Regions from separate parts of the Streptomyces sp. NPDC028635 genome, predicted to be linked through region 2. Evidence: riboswitches for the same ligand, from Rfam matches in the RefSeq annotation. Region 2 holds a riboswitch; each other region holds the start of a gene.
The links. Region 2 has a riboswitch for cobalamin ahead of AB0E88_RS28895 (cobalamin biosynthesis protein). Riboswitches for the same ligand answer to the same signal wherever they lie in the genome.
Positions count from the first base shown of each region.

Region 1: another riboswitch for cobalamin. It lies ahead of AB0E88_RS25995 (HoxN/HupN/NixA family nickel/cobalt transporter); the one in region 2 lies ahead of AB0E88_RS28895 (cobalamin biosynthesis protein).
Region 3: another riboswitch for cobalamin. It lies ahead of AB0E88_RS17665 (ribonucleoside-diphosphate reductase subunit alpha); the one in region 2 lies ahead of AB0E88_RS28895 (cobalamin biosynthesis protein).
Region 4: another riboswitch for cobalamin. It lies ahead of metE (5-methyltetrahydropteroyltriglutamate--homocysteine S-methyltransferase); the one in region 2 lies ahead of AB0E88_RS28895 (cobalamin biosynthesis protein).

Region 1 is NZ_JBEZWX010000028.1:85,592-89,064, forward strand. Features, by position in the region: gene AB0E88_RS25985 (glycoside hydrolase family 13 protein) at 1-535, opposite strand, end outside; gene AB0E88_RS25990 (metalloregulator ArsR/SmtB family transcription factor) at 621-980, opposite strand; cobalamin riboswitch at 1,119-1,307, shown strand; gene AB0E88_RS25995 (HoxN/HupN/NixA family nickel/cobalt transporter) at 1,336-2,436, shown strand; gene AB0E88_RS26000 (nucleoside hydrolase) at 2,433-3,398, opposite strand; gene thrS (threonine--tRNA ligase) at 3,444-3,473, opposite strand, start outside.
Region 2 is NZ_JBEZWX010000036.1:60,736-64,208, forward strand. Features, by position in the region: gene AB0E88_RS28890 (cobyric acid synthase) at 1-1,303, opposite strand, end outside; gene AB0E88_RS28895 (cobalamin biosynthesis protein) at 1,300-2,241, opposite strand; cobalamin riboswitch at 2,347-2,484, opposite strand; gene AB0E88_RS28900 (hypothetical protein) at 2,619-2,840, opposite strand; gene AB0E88_RS28905 (inorganic phosphate transporter) at 2,875-3,473, opposite strand, start outside.
Region 3 is NZ_JBEZWX010000014.1:68,077-71,549, reverse strand. Features, by position in the region: gene AB0E88_RS17665 (ribonucleoside-diphosphate reductase subunit alpha) at 1-1,567, opposite strand, end outside; cobalamin riboswitch at 1,690-1,822, opposite strand; gene mctP (monocarboxylate uptake permease MctP) at 2,079-3,473, opposite strand, start outside.
Region 4 is NZ_JBEZWX010000031.1:8,235-11,707, reverse strand. Features, by position in the region: gene AB0E88_RS26810 (FUSC family protein) at 1-1,047, shown strand, start outside; cobalamin riboswitch at 1,307-1,529, shown strand; gene metE (5-methyltetrahydropteroyltriglutamate--homocysteine S-methyltransferase) at 1,695-3,473, shown strand, end outside.

The DNA of each region.
Region 1 (3,473 bases), on a different contig from region 2:
GGTCGGGCTGCTCACGGGCGAACAGATGCAGGTACCACTGCCCGTCCGGCACCCGCTCCCAGGCGCTGCCGCCGAACACCGACTGCCAGTCCGAGGGCGGCAGCTCCCCCTCCGCGCCACGCCCCTCGCGGAAGACGTACCGCTCCCGGGCGCGCGAACCGGGCCCGGCGCGCAGCGCCTCCTGGAACCAGGCGTGCCGGTGCGAGGTGTGGTTGGGGACGATGTCGACGACGACCTTCAGGCCGAGCCGGTGCGCCTCGGCGACCAGGGCGTCGAAGTCGTCCAGGGTGCCCAGGCGCGGGTCCACGGCGCGGTGGTCGGCCACGTCGTAGCCGCCGTCGGCGAGTTCGGAGGGGTAGAACGGGCTCAGCCACAGCGCGTCGGCGCCGAGCGCGGCCAGATGGGTCAGGCGGCCGGTGATGCCGCGCAGGTCACCGAGCCCGTCGCCGTCGGCGTCGGCGAAGCTGCGGGGATAGACCTGGTAGACGACGGCCTGCCGCCACCAGGCGGGGTCGCGGGAGGAGAGATCGGGCACGCGGTCTCCGTTCGCCGGTTCGGGCACGACAGGGAGATGACTGTCCACTTCGCCGCCCGGGGGAACGTGTCCGCGTCCGCCCGGGTCAGGCGCCGTCGGCGGTGCAGCGCGCGAGCAGTGTCCGTACGTCCGGGTCGACCACCCGGTAGCGGACCACCCGGCCCTGCTTCTCGCCCGCCACCGTGCCCGCCGCCCGCAGCAGCCGCAGGGCCTGCGACACGGCCGGGTCGTTCATGCCGGTCGCGATGGCCAGGTCGGACACCGCGAGCGGGCCGGTGCGGTGCAGGGCGAGCAGGAGAGCGAGCCGGTTGGGGTCGGCGAGCAGCGAGAAGCGGTCGGCCCAGGCACGCACGTGGGCGGCGTCGCCGATGGCGGCGATGGCGTCACAGACACGGTGACCGTCGATGGTGCGGCGGTCGGCGCGGTCGTCAGGCACGAGGTGCATGCCCGCATTCTCCCGCCCCCGGTCGGCCCGCCGCCCACGGGCCCGCACGACCGGGCGGCCCGCCCCCTCCGCGATCTCCGCTCTGTGATCTTGGATACCTGCTCAGCTGTGCAGCTATGCAGGAGACCCTCCGCACCCCTACCGTGGGCGGGCCGTGGTGTTCGGGAAGCCGGTGAGAAACCGGAGCGGCCCTCGCCACTGTGATCGGGGAAGTTCTCGTCCCGTCCGGTTCACGCCGGGCCACTGGTCTTCAGGACCGGGAAGGCAGGGACGGCGGACGCACCAGCCCCGTCAGCCAGGAGACCGGCCACGGCAGCTCACGAAGTGATCCACGAGGTGCTGGAGCGTGAACCGGATGACCCTGCCCGACCCTGCCCCGACGACGCCCGCGAACGCCACCTTCAAGTGGCGCCGCGAGGACACCGTCAAAACCGCCGGACTGCTGGCCGCCATCGCCGCCCTGCACGTCGCCGCCTTCGGGATCCTCTTCCTCCTCGTGGTGCCGGGCCACTACGAGGTCGGCTCCAAGGCCTTCGGCATCGGCCTCGGCGTCACCGCCTACACCCTGGGCGTACGGCACGCCTTCGACGCCGACCACATCGCCGCCATCGACAACACCACCCGCAAGCTGATGGCCGACGGCAAACGCCCGGTCTCCGTCGGTTTCTGGTTCGCGCTCGGCCACTCCAGCGTCGTCGTCCTGCTGGCGCTGCTGATCGCGGGCGGCACCTCCCTCGCCGGGAAGGTGATGAACGAGGGCTCGACCACCCACCAGGTGCTCGGCTTCCTCGGCACGACGATCTCCGGCACGTTCCTGTATCTGATCGCCGCGCTCAACCTGGTCGCCCTCTTCGGCATCCTGAAGGTGTTCCGGGCGATGCGCGCGGGGACGTACGACGAGCGGGAGCTGGAGGCGCACCTGGACTCGCGCGGGTTCATGAACCGCATCCTGGGCCGCCTCACCAAGTCGGTCTCCCGACCCGGCCAGATGTACCCGCTCGGCTTCCTGTTCGGCCTCGGCTTCGACACGGCCACCGAGGTCACGCTGATGGTGATGGCGGGCTCCGGCGCGGCGGCGGGCCTGCCCTGGTACGCGATCCTCTGCCTGCCCCTCCTCTTCGCCGCCGGGATGAGCCTGTTCGACACCCTCGACGGCACGTTCATGAACTTCGCCTACCAGTGGGCGTTCTCCAACCCGGTCCGCAAGGTGTTCTACAACCTCGCCATCACCGGCCTGTCCATCGCGGTCGCCTTCGTGATCGGCACCATCGAGCTGGTCGGCGTCCTGCACGACAAGTTCGGTCTCGACGACGGCGTCACCGGCTGGATCGCCGGCATCGACCTGGACAACGTCGGCTACCTCATCGTCGGCCTGTTCGTCCTGGTGTGGGCGGCGGCCCTGACGTACTGGAGGCTGGCCAGGGTGGAGGAACGCTGGACGGCCTCGGCCGACTAGCGTTCGACCGTCTCCAGGTACAGCTTCACATAGCGGTCGACGTCGACCTCCAACGCCACGTCCACCAGCGGCTGTTCACGGGCGCCCTCATGGATCTCGGACTCGCCGGGGCGCGGGCGCCGGTCGACGATCGTCTGCCCGCGGCCCGGGCCCGGGGCCAGCGACACCTCCACCGGCAGCAGCCGCGTCGTCAGGCCCGCCGGATCGGCGACCGCGCACACCGCGCCCGCGTCACCGAGGCCGCCCGCCTCCTCCGCCTCGGGCTCGCCGCCCTGGGTGGTGGGCCGGTGGGCGAGCAGCTCACCGGCCAGCCGGGTGCCGGGCTCACCGCTCGCCCGCATCCGGTGCACATCGGTGCCCGGCACGACCACCCGCATGAACACGTCCAGCCCGTACATGGTGATCGGCACCCCCGCGGTCAGCAGGATCGCCGCGGCCTCCGGGTCGTGCCAGACGTTGAACTCCGCGACCGGCGTGGCGTTGCCGGAGGCGACCGCACCGCCCATGAAGACGATCCGCTCGATGTTGCGGGTCACCTCGGGATGGGTGCGCAGCAGCAGTGCGACGTTCGTCAGCGGCGCCGTCGGGATCAGGGTCACCGGCCGCTCGCTCGCGAGGATCTCGCGGCGCAGCAGCGTCACCGCGTCCACGTCGGCGGGCCGGCGCCTCGGCGCGGGCAGCCCCAGGTCGCCCATGCCGTCATGACCGTGGACGTGCCGCGCCGACCGCGCCGGCTCGACCAGCGGACGCTCGGCACCCCGCCCCACCGGGATCTCCGGCGCCCCCGCCTGCTCCAGCACGGTCAGCGTGTTGCGCACGACGCCGTCCACGTCCGTGTTCCCGGCGACACACGTCACCGCGCGCAGATCCAGACCGGGATGACGTACGGCGAACAGCAGGGCGAGGGCGTCGTCGACACCCGTGTCGCAGTCGATGATCACGGGGATGGGTTGACCGGCCACCACGAGCTCCTTCCGTCGTCCCCCGACCATAAGCGCCCGGGCCGCTCAGCCCCACAGATCCGCCCCGCGCGCCGC
Region 2 (3,473 bases):
GGCGGAAGCCGTCCGACTCCAGCGAGCCGTGCCAGTGCGTGCCCCACGTCTGGCCGACGCGGCAACCGTCGAGGAAGGGCTCCCCGCCCGTCACGGAGGCGACCCCGTGGTGGATCTCGTACCCCTCGACCCGTTCGCCGAGGGCTTCCCCGACCGGCCGGGTGAGGGTCTTCTCGCGGGCGAAGCGCACGCGCACGGGCAGGACGCCGAGCCCGTCGACCGCTCCGGCGCGCGACTCGACCTCGTCCTCGATGTGCTCGCCGAGCACCTGGAAGCCGCCGCAGATGCCGAGGACCGGACGGCCTTCGGCGGCCCTGCGCACCAAGGCGTCGGCGAGTCCCCGCTCCCGCAGCCACTGAAGAGCCCGGACGGTCCCGCGCGTGCCCGGGATCACCACGAGGTCCGCGTCGGCCAGCTCCTCCGGACGGTCCACGAACCGCACGACCACGCCCGGTTCGGCGGCCAGCGCGTCCACGTCGGTGAAGTTGGACATCAGGGGGATCGCGCAGACGGCGACCCGCAGCACGTCCTCGCCCACGGGCGGGGAGACGGACGACTCGCGGACGGTGCCGCGCAGGGAGACCCGCAGGCCGTCCTCCTCGTCGATGCCGAGCCCGTGCCGGAAGGGCAGCACGCCGAAGGTGTGGCGGCCCGTCAGGCCGTGCAGCATGTCCAGGCCCGGCTCCAGCAGGGAGACGTCACCGCGGAACTTGTTCACCAGGAACCCGGCGACCAGTTCCTGGTCCTCGGGCGAGAGCAGGGCGACGGTGCCGAAGAAGGACGCGAAGACGCCCCCGCGGTCGATGTCGCCGACGACGAGCACGGGCAGCCGCGCACCCCGCGCGATGCCCATGTTCACGATGTCGGTCCGGCGCAGATTGATCTCGGCCGGCGAGCCCGCCCCCTCGCAGATCACCGCGTCATACGTGCCCCGCAACTCGGCCAGGCACTCCAGGACCGTGCCGAGCAGCTTCTGCTGGCGCCCGCCGTGGTAGCCGCGCGCGCTCAGCTCGCCCACCGGCTTGCCCAGCAGCACCACCTGGCTGCTCTGTTCACCACCGGGCTTGAGCAGCACCGGGTTCATCAGCGCGGTCGGCTCGATCCGGCAGGCCTGGGCCTGCATGGCCTGCGCCCGCCCGATCTCGGCGCCCTCGCGGGTGACGAAGGAGTTGAGGGACATGTTCTGCGCCTTGAACGGCGCCACTTTCACGCCCTGCCGCACCAGCCACCGGCAGATGCCGGCGGTCACGACGCTTTTCCCGGCGTCGGAGGTGGTGCCGGCGACGAGGAGACCGCCGTTCATCGATCACGCCCCTTCCCGATGAGGCGTGCGCCCGCGCACACGCCGAGCGCAAGCCAGCTCACGCGCCGGGACAGCCGTACCGCCCGGCGGATGTCGTGGGGGGTGACGGCGCGTCCCCGCCCGTTCAGCACGGGCCGGTGCTCGACCCGTCCGCCGTACGACAGGGTGCCGCCCAGCCGCACGCCGAGCGCGCCCGCGAAGGAGGCCTCCACGGGGCCCGCGTTGGGGCTGGGGTGCTTCGCCGCGTCCGCCCGCCAGGCGCGCACGGCACCGCGCCGGTCCGGGCCGGTGAGCACGGCGAGGACGGCGGTCAGCCGGGCTCCCGGCCAGCCGGCCACGTCGTCGAGGCGGGCGGAGGCCCAGCCGAAGCGCCGCAGCCGCGGCGACCTGTGACCGACCATCGCGTCCAGGGTGTTGACCGCCCGGAACCCGAGCAGCCCCGGCACCCCGCCGACGGCGCCCCACACCAGGGCGCCCACGACGGCGTCGGAGGTGTTCTCGGCGACCGACTCGACCACGGCCCGGGCGATCCCGTCGGCGTCCAGCGCCTGCGGGTCCCGGCCGCACAGATGGGGCAGCCGGGCCCGCGCCGCCTCCACGTCACCGGCCTCCAGAGCGCGTCCGATGGCGCCGGCCTCGCGCGCCAGCGAAGTCCCCCCGACGACGGACCAGGTGGCGGCGGCCGTGAGGGCGAGGGAGGCGGCGGGGGAGCGGCGTACGCAGCGGGCGGCGACGGCCCCGAGGGCGACGGCGCCGCCGGCGCAGACAGCGGTGTGCAGGGCGCCCCAGCCGCGGTGGTCGCGCCACAGGGTGCGCTCGACGGCGCCCGCGGCGCGGCCGAACACGGCGACCGGGTGACCGCGGCGCGGATCACCGAGGAGGAGGTCGCCGAGGAGGCCGGCGGCGGCGCCGTACGCGAAGACGCGTTCGGCTCGCACGGGGCTCAGCCGGCCGTGGGGTCGGCTGGAACGTCGCTGATGGGCCTGGTCCTCAACCGGCAGCCGCACATGGCGTCATGTCCTCACTCAGGGTGTCCGCGCCCTGGTTCGAAGGAGATCGGCGGTGAGAGTTCCTGGCTCCCGGGGTCGTTCAACCCCGGTGACAGTGGCGGGACCGCGCCGGACTTCCACCGGCTTCCTCTCCTGCCGCCGCAACTTGGCCCCGGCAGTCCACCACGGCTGTTCGAGGGCCGTCAACTTGCCCTTGACCTGGGACGGAGGAGTGTGGGCAGGCCCACACGGAGGGAACCTGCCAGGTCACAACGGAACGCGGGGTGCCGCTCGGGCACCCCGCGTCGTTGAGTGGTGAGGCCGGGTCAGGCGACGATCAGGCTGATGCCGTACGCCACCGCCGCCGCGCACGCCGCGAAGCAGGCGTACGCGCCGGTGACCGCGAGGGCGGCCGAGCCGCCCTGGGCCTGGGCCCGCTCGCGGCGGGACAGACCCATGATGCCGAGGGTGAACAGGGCCACCAGACCCACGGTGACCACGAGGCTGACACCGAAGACGGAGCCGAGGGCCGACCAGTCGATCTTCATGCTGCTTCTCTTCCTTCGTACCCGAAAGCGGCGGTCAGACGGCCGGGGCCGGGTTCGCGGTGGCCGGCTGCTCCGCCGTCGCGGCGGCCGGAGCGGGGATGGTGGCCATCAGGTCGTCTGTGACGGCCGGGCCGGCGGCCGGAGGCGGGGTCACCGCGGCGATCGCGGTGGTGACCACGCCGGCCGGCTCCTCCTCCACGGCGTTGACGTTGGTGTGGTCGACGACCTCGCGGCGGGAGATCTTCCAGATGCCGAAGCTGGCGGACACCAGGAAGACGGCGACCAGCGCGGTGCCCCAGGCGCCGAATCCGGTGACGTACTCGGCGAGCGCGCCGACCAGCGCGGCGGCCGGCAGGGTCAGGCCCCAGGCGATGAACATGCGGGTCGCCGTCGACCAGCGGACCACACCGCCCTTGCGGCCCAGGCCCGCGCCCATCACCGAGCCGGAGACGACGTGCGTGGTGGACAGCGAGAAGCCGAGGTGGGAGGAGGCGAGGATGGCGGTGGCCGCGCTGGTCTGGGCGGCGAAGCCCTGCTGCGGCTGCATGTCCGTCAGGCCCGTGCCCATGGTGCGGATGATGCGCCAGCCGCCGATGTAGGTGCCGAGCGCGATGGCCAGGCCGGCGGAGAGGA
Region 3 (3,473 bases), on a different contig from region 2:
ACGGCAGCCGCAGCTTGAAGAAGACGTCCTGCAGCCCCATCGCGCCCAGGCCGACCGGGCGCCACTTGGCGTTGGAGCGGCCCGCCTGCTCGGTCGGGTAGAAGTTGATGTCCACGACGCGATCGAGGAAGGTCACGGCCGTGCGGACGGTGGCGTCCAGCCGCTCCCAGTCGATGTCCCCGTCGGCCACGAAGGCGCCGAGGTTGACGGAGCCGAGGTTGCACACCGCCGTCTCACCGTCGTCGGTGACCTCCAGGATCTCCGTGCAGAGGTTGGAGGAGTGGACCACGTGGCCCGGCAGGGCGGTCTGGTTGGCGGTGCGGTTGGCGGCGTCCTTGAAGGTCATCCAGCCGTTGCCGGTCTGCGCCAGCGTGCGCATCATGCGGCCGTACAGCTCACGGGCCGGAAGCGTCTTCTTCGCCAGCCCCGCGTCCTCCGCCTTGCGGTACGCGGCGTCGAACTCCTCGCCCCACAGGTCGACCAGCTCCGGCACGTCGGCCGGCGAGAACAGCGACCACTGCGCGTCCGCGTCGACCCGGCGCATGAACTCGTCCGGGATCCAGTGCGCGAGGTTCAGGTTGTGCGTACGGCGGGCGTCCTCACCGGTGTTGTCCCGCAGCTCCAGGAACTCCTCGATGTCCGAGTGCCAGGTCTCCAGGTACACCGCGGCCGCGCCCTTGCGCCGCCCGCCCTGGTTCACCGCGGCGACCGAGGCATCCAGCGTCTTCAGGAACGGGACGATGCCGTTGGAGTGCCCGTTGGTGCCACGGATGAGGGAGCCGCGGCTGCGGATGCGGGAGTACGACAGGCCGATGCCGCCGGCGTGCTTGGAGAGCCGGGCGACCTGGTGGTAGCGGTCGTAGATGGAGTCCAGCTCGTCCAGCGGGGAGTCCAGCAGGTAGCAGGACGACATCTGGGGGTGGCGGGTGCCGGAGTTGAAGAGGGTGGGGGAGGAGGGCAGGTAGTCGAGGCGGCTCATGAGCCCGTAGAGCGCCGCGACCTCGTCGGCGGAGCGGACGGTGTCGTCCTCCGCGAGCCCGCTCGCCACCCGCAGCAGGAAGTGCTGGGGCGTCTCGATCACCTTGCGGGTGATCGGGTGGCGCAGGAGGTAGCGGCTGTGCAGGGTGCGCAGGCCGAAGTAGCCGAAGCGGTCGTCGGCTCCGGTGTCGACGAGGGCGTCGAGCCGTTCGGCGTGCAGCCGTACGAACGCCGCGGTCCGGTCCGCGATGAGCCCCTCGCGGTGCCCGACGGCGACCGACTCCGTGAACGAGGTGACGCCCTGGGAGGCGGCCTCCGCGCGGACGGTCAGGGTGAGCAGACGGGCGGCCAGCCGCGAGTAGGCGGGGTCCTCGGAGATGAGCCCGGCGGCGGCCTCCGTGGCCAGCTCCCGCAGCTCCGCCTCGTCGGCGTGCGCCGAGCGGCCGCGCAGCGCGGCGGCGGCGACCCGGCCGGGGTCGGCGTCGGGGAGGTCGGCGGTCAGCTCGGTCAGGATGCGCAGCAACGCGGCACCGGGACCGTCCTGCTCCCGCTGGGTGGCTGAGGCCGGATCGGCTGGCGCGATGGTCACGTGGGGCTCTCCCTCGCTCGGCACGGGGCCTCGGCGAGGGCAGGGGGCAGCACACGAGCGCACGCGGCGTCGCGTCCACCGGCCCATTCCACGAGGCCCGGACGTCAGGGCACGCCGGCCGGGTGGCCGGGTGCACTGTCGGCAGGTCCTCGGACTGGACCAGCGTGCGCGAAGCACGCATGTACACCGTTGCGGGACAGTTCCGGATTCGCACCGGATTCCCCTGCGACGACAGCGAGCATGAGCATACATCTAGTGCCGGGCTGTCGCGTCACCCCCAGATGTTGTGTTGCGCTGATCTCATAGCGTCAACTGTCCGCGGCCCGCCGGGTCGGCACGACGCCGGCCCGGCGGCCGCCGACGGCCCCGGCCCGGCGGGCACGGGGCACCGGCCTGTCGTCCGCGGAGGGAGCCCGCACGACAGCGGGCCGCCGTGGCATCTGCCTCCGGCGGCCCGCCTCGGGGCAGCCCCGCGGTTGCTCGCTCAGCTCACGCGCCCACGGGGCGTGTTTCAGTGACCGGCGCCCGCCGTGGCCGGGGGGAGTTCGGACTGGACGCCCGGGTCGCCGGCGTCCGCCGTGTAGTCCTCCGGCCGGGTCTCGTCGACGCCCTCGGGGGCCTTGACGGCCTTCAGGACGAGCGTGAGGACCACGGTCACCAGGACGTTCAGCACGAACGCCGTGAGGCCGATGTAGCCGATCTCGCCGATGCCGGGAATCTCCTTCGCGGAGCCACCGAAGTGCTTCTGGCCCGGGTTGGTGGGCGACGGCACCCCGTAGGCCACGAGCGTGCCGTAGACCATGCCGACCGCCCAGCCCGCCAGCAGCGCCCAGCGGTGGAACCAGCGCGTGAACAGGCCGCCGACCAGGGCCGGGAAGGTCTGCAGGATCCAGATGCCGCCCAGCAGCTGGAAGTTGATGGCGACCGTCTTGTCCATGGTGAGGACGAAGACCAGCGCGCCCACCTTCACCAGCAGGGAGACGATCTTGGAGACCTGGGCCTCCTGCTTCGGCGTGGCCTCCGGCTTGATGAAGTCCTTGTAGATGTTGCGCGTGAACAGGTTCGCCGCCGCGATGGACATGATGGCCGCGGGGACCAGTGCGCCGATGCCGATCGCCGCGAACGCGATGCCCGTGAACCAGTCCGGGAACATGTCCTCGAACAGCTGCGGGATGGCCAGCTGGCCGTTCTGCACCTTGACGCCGGCCGCGATCGCCATGAAACCGAGCAGCGCGAGCAGGCCCAGCATCAGGGAGTACAGCGGCAGAATCGTGGTGTTGCGCCGGATCACCTCCCGGCTCTTGGACGACAGCGTCGCGGTGATCGAGTGCGGGTACATGAACAGCGCGAGCGCGGAGCCCAGCGCCAGGGTGGCGTACGTCCACTGCTGGGCCTCACCCGAGACCAGCGCGCCGCGCGGCTTGTGCGTCGTCGGGTTGACCTGGCTGAACGCGTGGCCCGCCTTGGCGAAGATGTCGTCGAAGCCGCCCAGCTTGATCGGGATGTAGATGATCGCCACCGCGATGACGATGTAGATCAGCGCGTCCTTCACGAACGCGATCAGCGCGGGAGCCCGCAGACCCGACGAGTAGGTGTACGCCGCCAGCACGCCGAACGCGATCAGCAGCGGCAGGTCCTTGACGAACCAGTTGGTGTTCTCGCCGCCGCCGACGCCCATCACGTCCAGCACGGCCTGGATGCCGACGAGCTGGAGCGCGATGTACGGCATCGTCGCGAGGATGCCGGTCAGCGCCACCGCCAGCGACAGCCCCTTGGAGCCGAAACGCCCGCGCACGAAGTCCGAGGTCGTCACGTACCCGTGCTTGTGCGACACCGACCACAGCCGGGGCAGGAACGTGAAGATCAGCGGGTAGACGAGGATCGTGTACGGCACCGCGAAGAAGCC
Region 4 (3,473 bases), on a different contig from region 2:
GTCCGCCTGGCGGCGGTGGCCACGCTGGGCTATCTGATCGCCGCCCGGCTGCCACTGGGGCACGGCTACTGGGCGCCCATCGCCTCGGTGATGGTGATGCGGCCGGACTTCCACCGGACGTACGCGCGTGCGGTGGCCCGGCTCGCCGGGACCCTGGCGGGCGTCGCGCTCGCCACCGGGACGGTGCGGGCGATGGGCCCGGACGCCCATGTGTCCGGCGCGCTGGCCGTGGTCTCGGCGGGCCTGTCGTACACGCTGAACCGTACCGGCTATGCCTATACCCAGTGTTTCACCGCCGCGTACGTCGTCTTCCTGCTCGGCATGGGCGGCGAGGCATGGGAGCAGACAGTCCTGGAGCGGGTGGTGCTCACCCTGCTCGGCGGGGCCCTGGCCATGCTGGCGTACGTGGTGTTCCCCGCCTGGGAGACACCTCGACTGCCGGGCCGGCTCGCGGACTGGCTCGCCGCCAACGGCCGCTACGCGGCCGCGGTGCTCCGCGACCTGGCCGAACCGACCCGGGAGCGTCACGCCGACATGCGCCGGGCACTGCTGGAGAGCAGGGAGGCACGTGCCGCGTGGCAGGAGGCGTACGACCGGGCACGGCAGGAACCGGTCCGCCCCAGGGGCCTGACGTCGCGCGAGGCTCAGGAGGCGCAGGAGGCGCTCAAGGGGTTCGGCCGGGCGGCGATGCTCATGGAGAGCCACGTCCCGCAGGCCGACAGCCGTTCCCTCCCCGAGGCGGAGCGATTCGCCCAGGCCCTGGAGACGGACACCTCGAAGGCAGCAGTCGCCGTGCGCGAGCACCGGAATCCGGACTGGAGCCGTGTGGAAGAGGCGCTCCACGCGTGGGATGACGCCGCGGACCATGGCAGCCCGGTCGTGCGGCGCGAAGCGGAACTACAAAAACGGGCCTTGGAGGACCTCGCGACAGCCGTGAGCCGCACACCTTTGGAACGGGACGTCGGCTCTGCTCGCGAGGAGCAACGGGTGCGAGCGACCCTTGCTGCGGAAGGTGATGGAACAGGGCCCGCGCAACGGGGTGGGTGACGACGCCGGCGCCGCCTAGAGCCGTGGAGTCGGGCTCCTCGACCGGAAGACCGGCCGCTGCAACAGCTACGTCCAGGATCGAGGGCCTGGTTCGATCGGACTGAGGGGTTACCGCAGCGTCGACGGTCCGGCGCGGCGTTGCAGGGGAAGGGCGGGAAGCGCGTGTGCGGGGTTTCCCGCCGTGCGTTCTCGGTTCGGCGTTCGCGTCGCCATGGCCGAATGACGGAGGTCGCGCTGCCTTCCCGCACGGAGAACCCGTAAGGTGGCGGGTGCAGCTGGTTCGCCCCGTCCGCCAGGCGGGATGCGTCGTAAGAGGGAACCCGGTGGGAATCCGGGACTGCCCCGCAGCGGTGAGCGGGAACGACCGCCGTCATACGCACTGGGTCCGAGGTACCGGGCCTGGGAAGCGACGGCCATTAGGTGTCTCGTACGACGAGACGTGCCCGCGAGTCCGAAGACCTGCCATCTGCCCGCGCGCGAACCACTCGTGCGCGGACATCCCGGTGACCTCGAGGGCGGGTCGGCGTACATACCAGGCGGACGACCGTGCCTTGCCGCGCACGCTTCGTGCCGTCCGGTTCGTCACCCCTTCGCGCTCTCGTCCCGTACCCGGGATCTCAGGGATTCATCTCGCGAAGGAGATCTCCGTGACCACCAAGTCCGCAGCCTCGGCAGCACGGGCCACCGTGTACGGCTACCCACGCCAGGGCCCGAACCGGGAACTGAAGAAGGCGATCGAGGGTTACTGGAAGGGTCGTGTCAGCGCCGACGCCCTCCGGGCCACCGCTGCCGAGCTGCGTCGCACGAACTGGCGGCAGCTCGCCGACGCCGGCATCCACGAAGTCCCGACGGGGGACTTCTCGTACTACGACCACGTCCTCGACACCACGGTCGCGCTCGGCGCGATCCCCGACCGCCACCGCGCCGCCCTCCAAGCCGACGCGCTGGACGGCTACTTCGCCATGGCCCGCGGCACCCGGGACACCGCGCCCTTGGAGATGACCAAGTGGTTCGACACCAACTACCACTATCTGGTCCCCGAGCTGGGCCCCGGCACCGTCTTCACCGCCGACTCCGGCAAGCAGGTCGCGGACTTGAAAGAAGCCCTCGGCGTGGGTCTGACTCCCCGTCCCGTCCTGGTCGGCCCCGTCACCTACCTGCTGCTCGCCAAGCCCGCGCCGGGCGTGGCGGCGGACTTCGCACCGCTCACCCTCCTGGACCGGCTGTTGCCGGCCTACGCGGAGATTCTGGCCGACCTGCGCGCGGCCGGCGCGGAGTGGGTCCAGCTGGACGAGCCGGCCCTCGTCCAGGACCGCACCCCGGCCGAACTGAACGCCGCCGCCCGCGCCTACCGCGACCTCGGCGCCCTCACCGACCGGCCCAAGCTGCTCGTCGCCTCGTACTTCGACCGGCTCGGCGACGCCCTGCCGGTGCTGGCCAAGGCGCCGGTCGAGGGCCTCGCCATCGACTTCACCGAGTCCGCGGCCGGGAACCTGGAGGCTCTCGCCTCCGTCGGCGGGCTGCCCGGCAAGCGGCTGGTCGCCGGTGTCGTCAACGGCCGCAACATCTGGGTCAACGACCTGGAGAAGTCCCTGTCCACCCTCGGCACCCTGCTCGGGCTGGCCGACCGGGTCGATGTGGCCGCCTCCTGCTCCCTCCTGCACGTGCCACTGGACGCGGCGGCCGAGCGCGACATCGAACCGCAGATCCTGCGCTGGCTCGCCTTCGCCAGGCAGAAGACGGCCGAGGTCGTCACCCTCGCCAAGGGCCTCGCCCAGGGCACGGACACGATCGCCGCCGAACTCGCCGCCAACCGCGCCGACCTGGCCTCCCGGACCGGCTCCCCCATCACCCACGACCCGATGGTGCGCACACGCGCCGCCGCCGTCACCGAGGCCGACACCCGCCGGTCCCAGCCCTACCCCCAGCGGAGAGCCGCCCAGCGCGCGCACCTCGGCCTGCCTCTGCTGCCGACCACCACCATCGGCTCGTTCCCGCAGACCGGCGAACTGCGTACCGCGCGCGCCGACCTGCGCGCCGGCCGCATCGGCACCGCCGATTACGAGGAGCGCATCAAGGCCGAGATCCAGGAGGTCATCTCCTTCCAGGAGAAGACCGGCATCGACGTCCTGGTGCACGGCGAGCCCGAGCGCAACGACATGGTGCAGTACTTCGCCGAACAGCTCACCGGCTACTTGGCCACGCAGCACGGCTGGGTCCAGTCCTACGGCACCCGGTACGTCCGTCCGCCGATCCTCGCCGGCGACATCTCCCGGCCCGAGCCGATGACCGTGCGCTGGACGTCCTACGCGCAGTCACTGAGCGATCGCCCCGTCAAGGGCATGCTCACCGGCCCGGTCACCATGCTCGCCTGGTCGTTCGTACGTGACGATCAGCCGCTCGGCGAGACGGCACGCCAGGTCGCC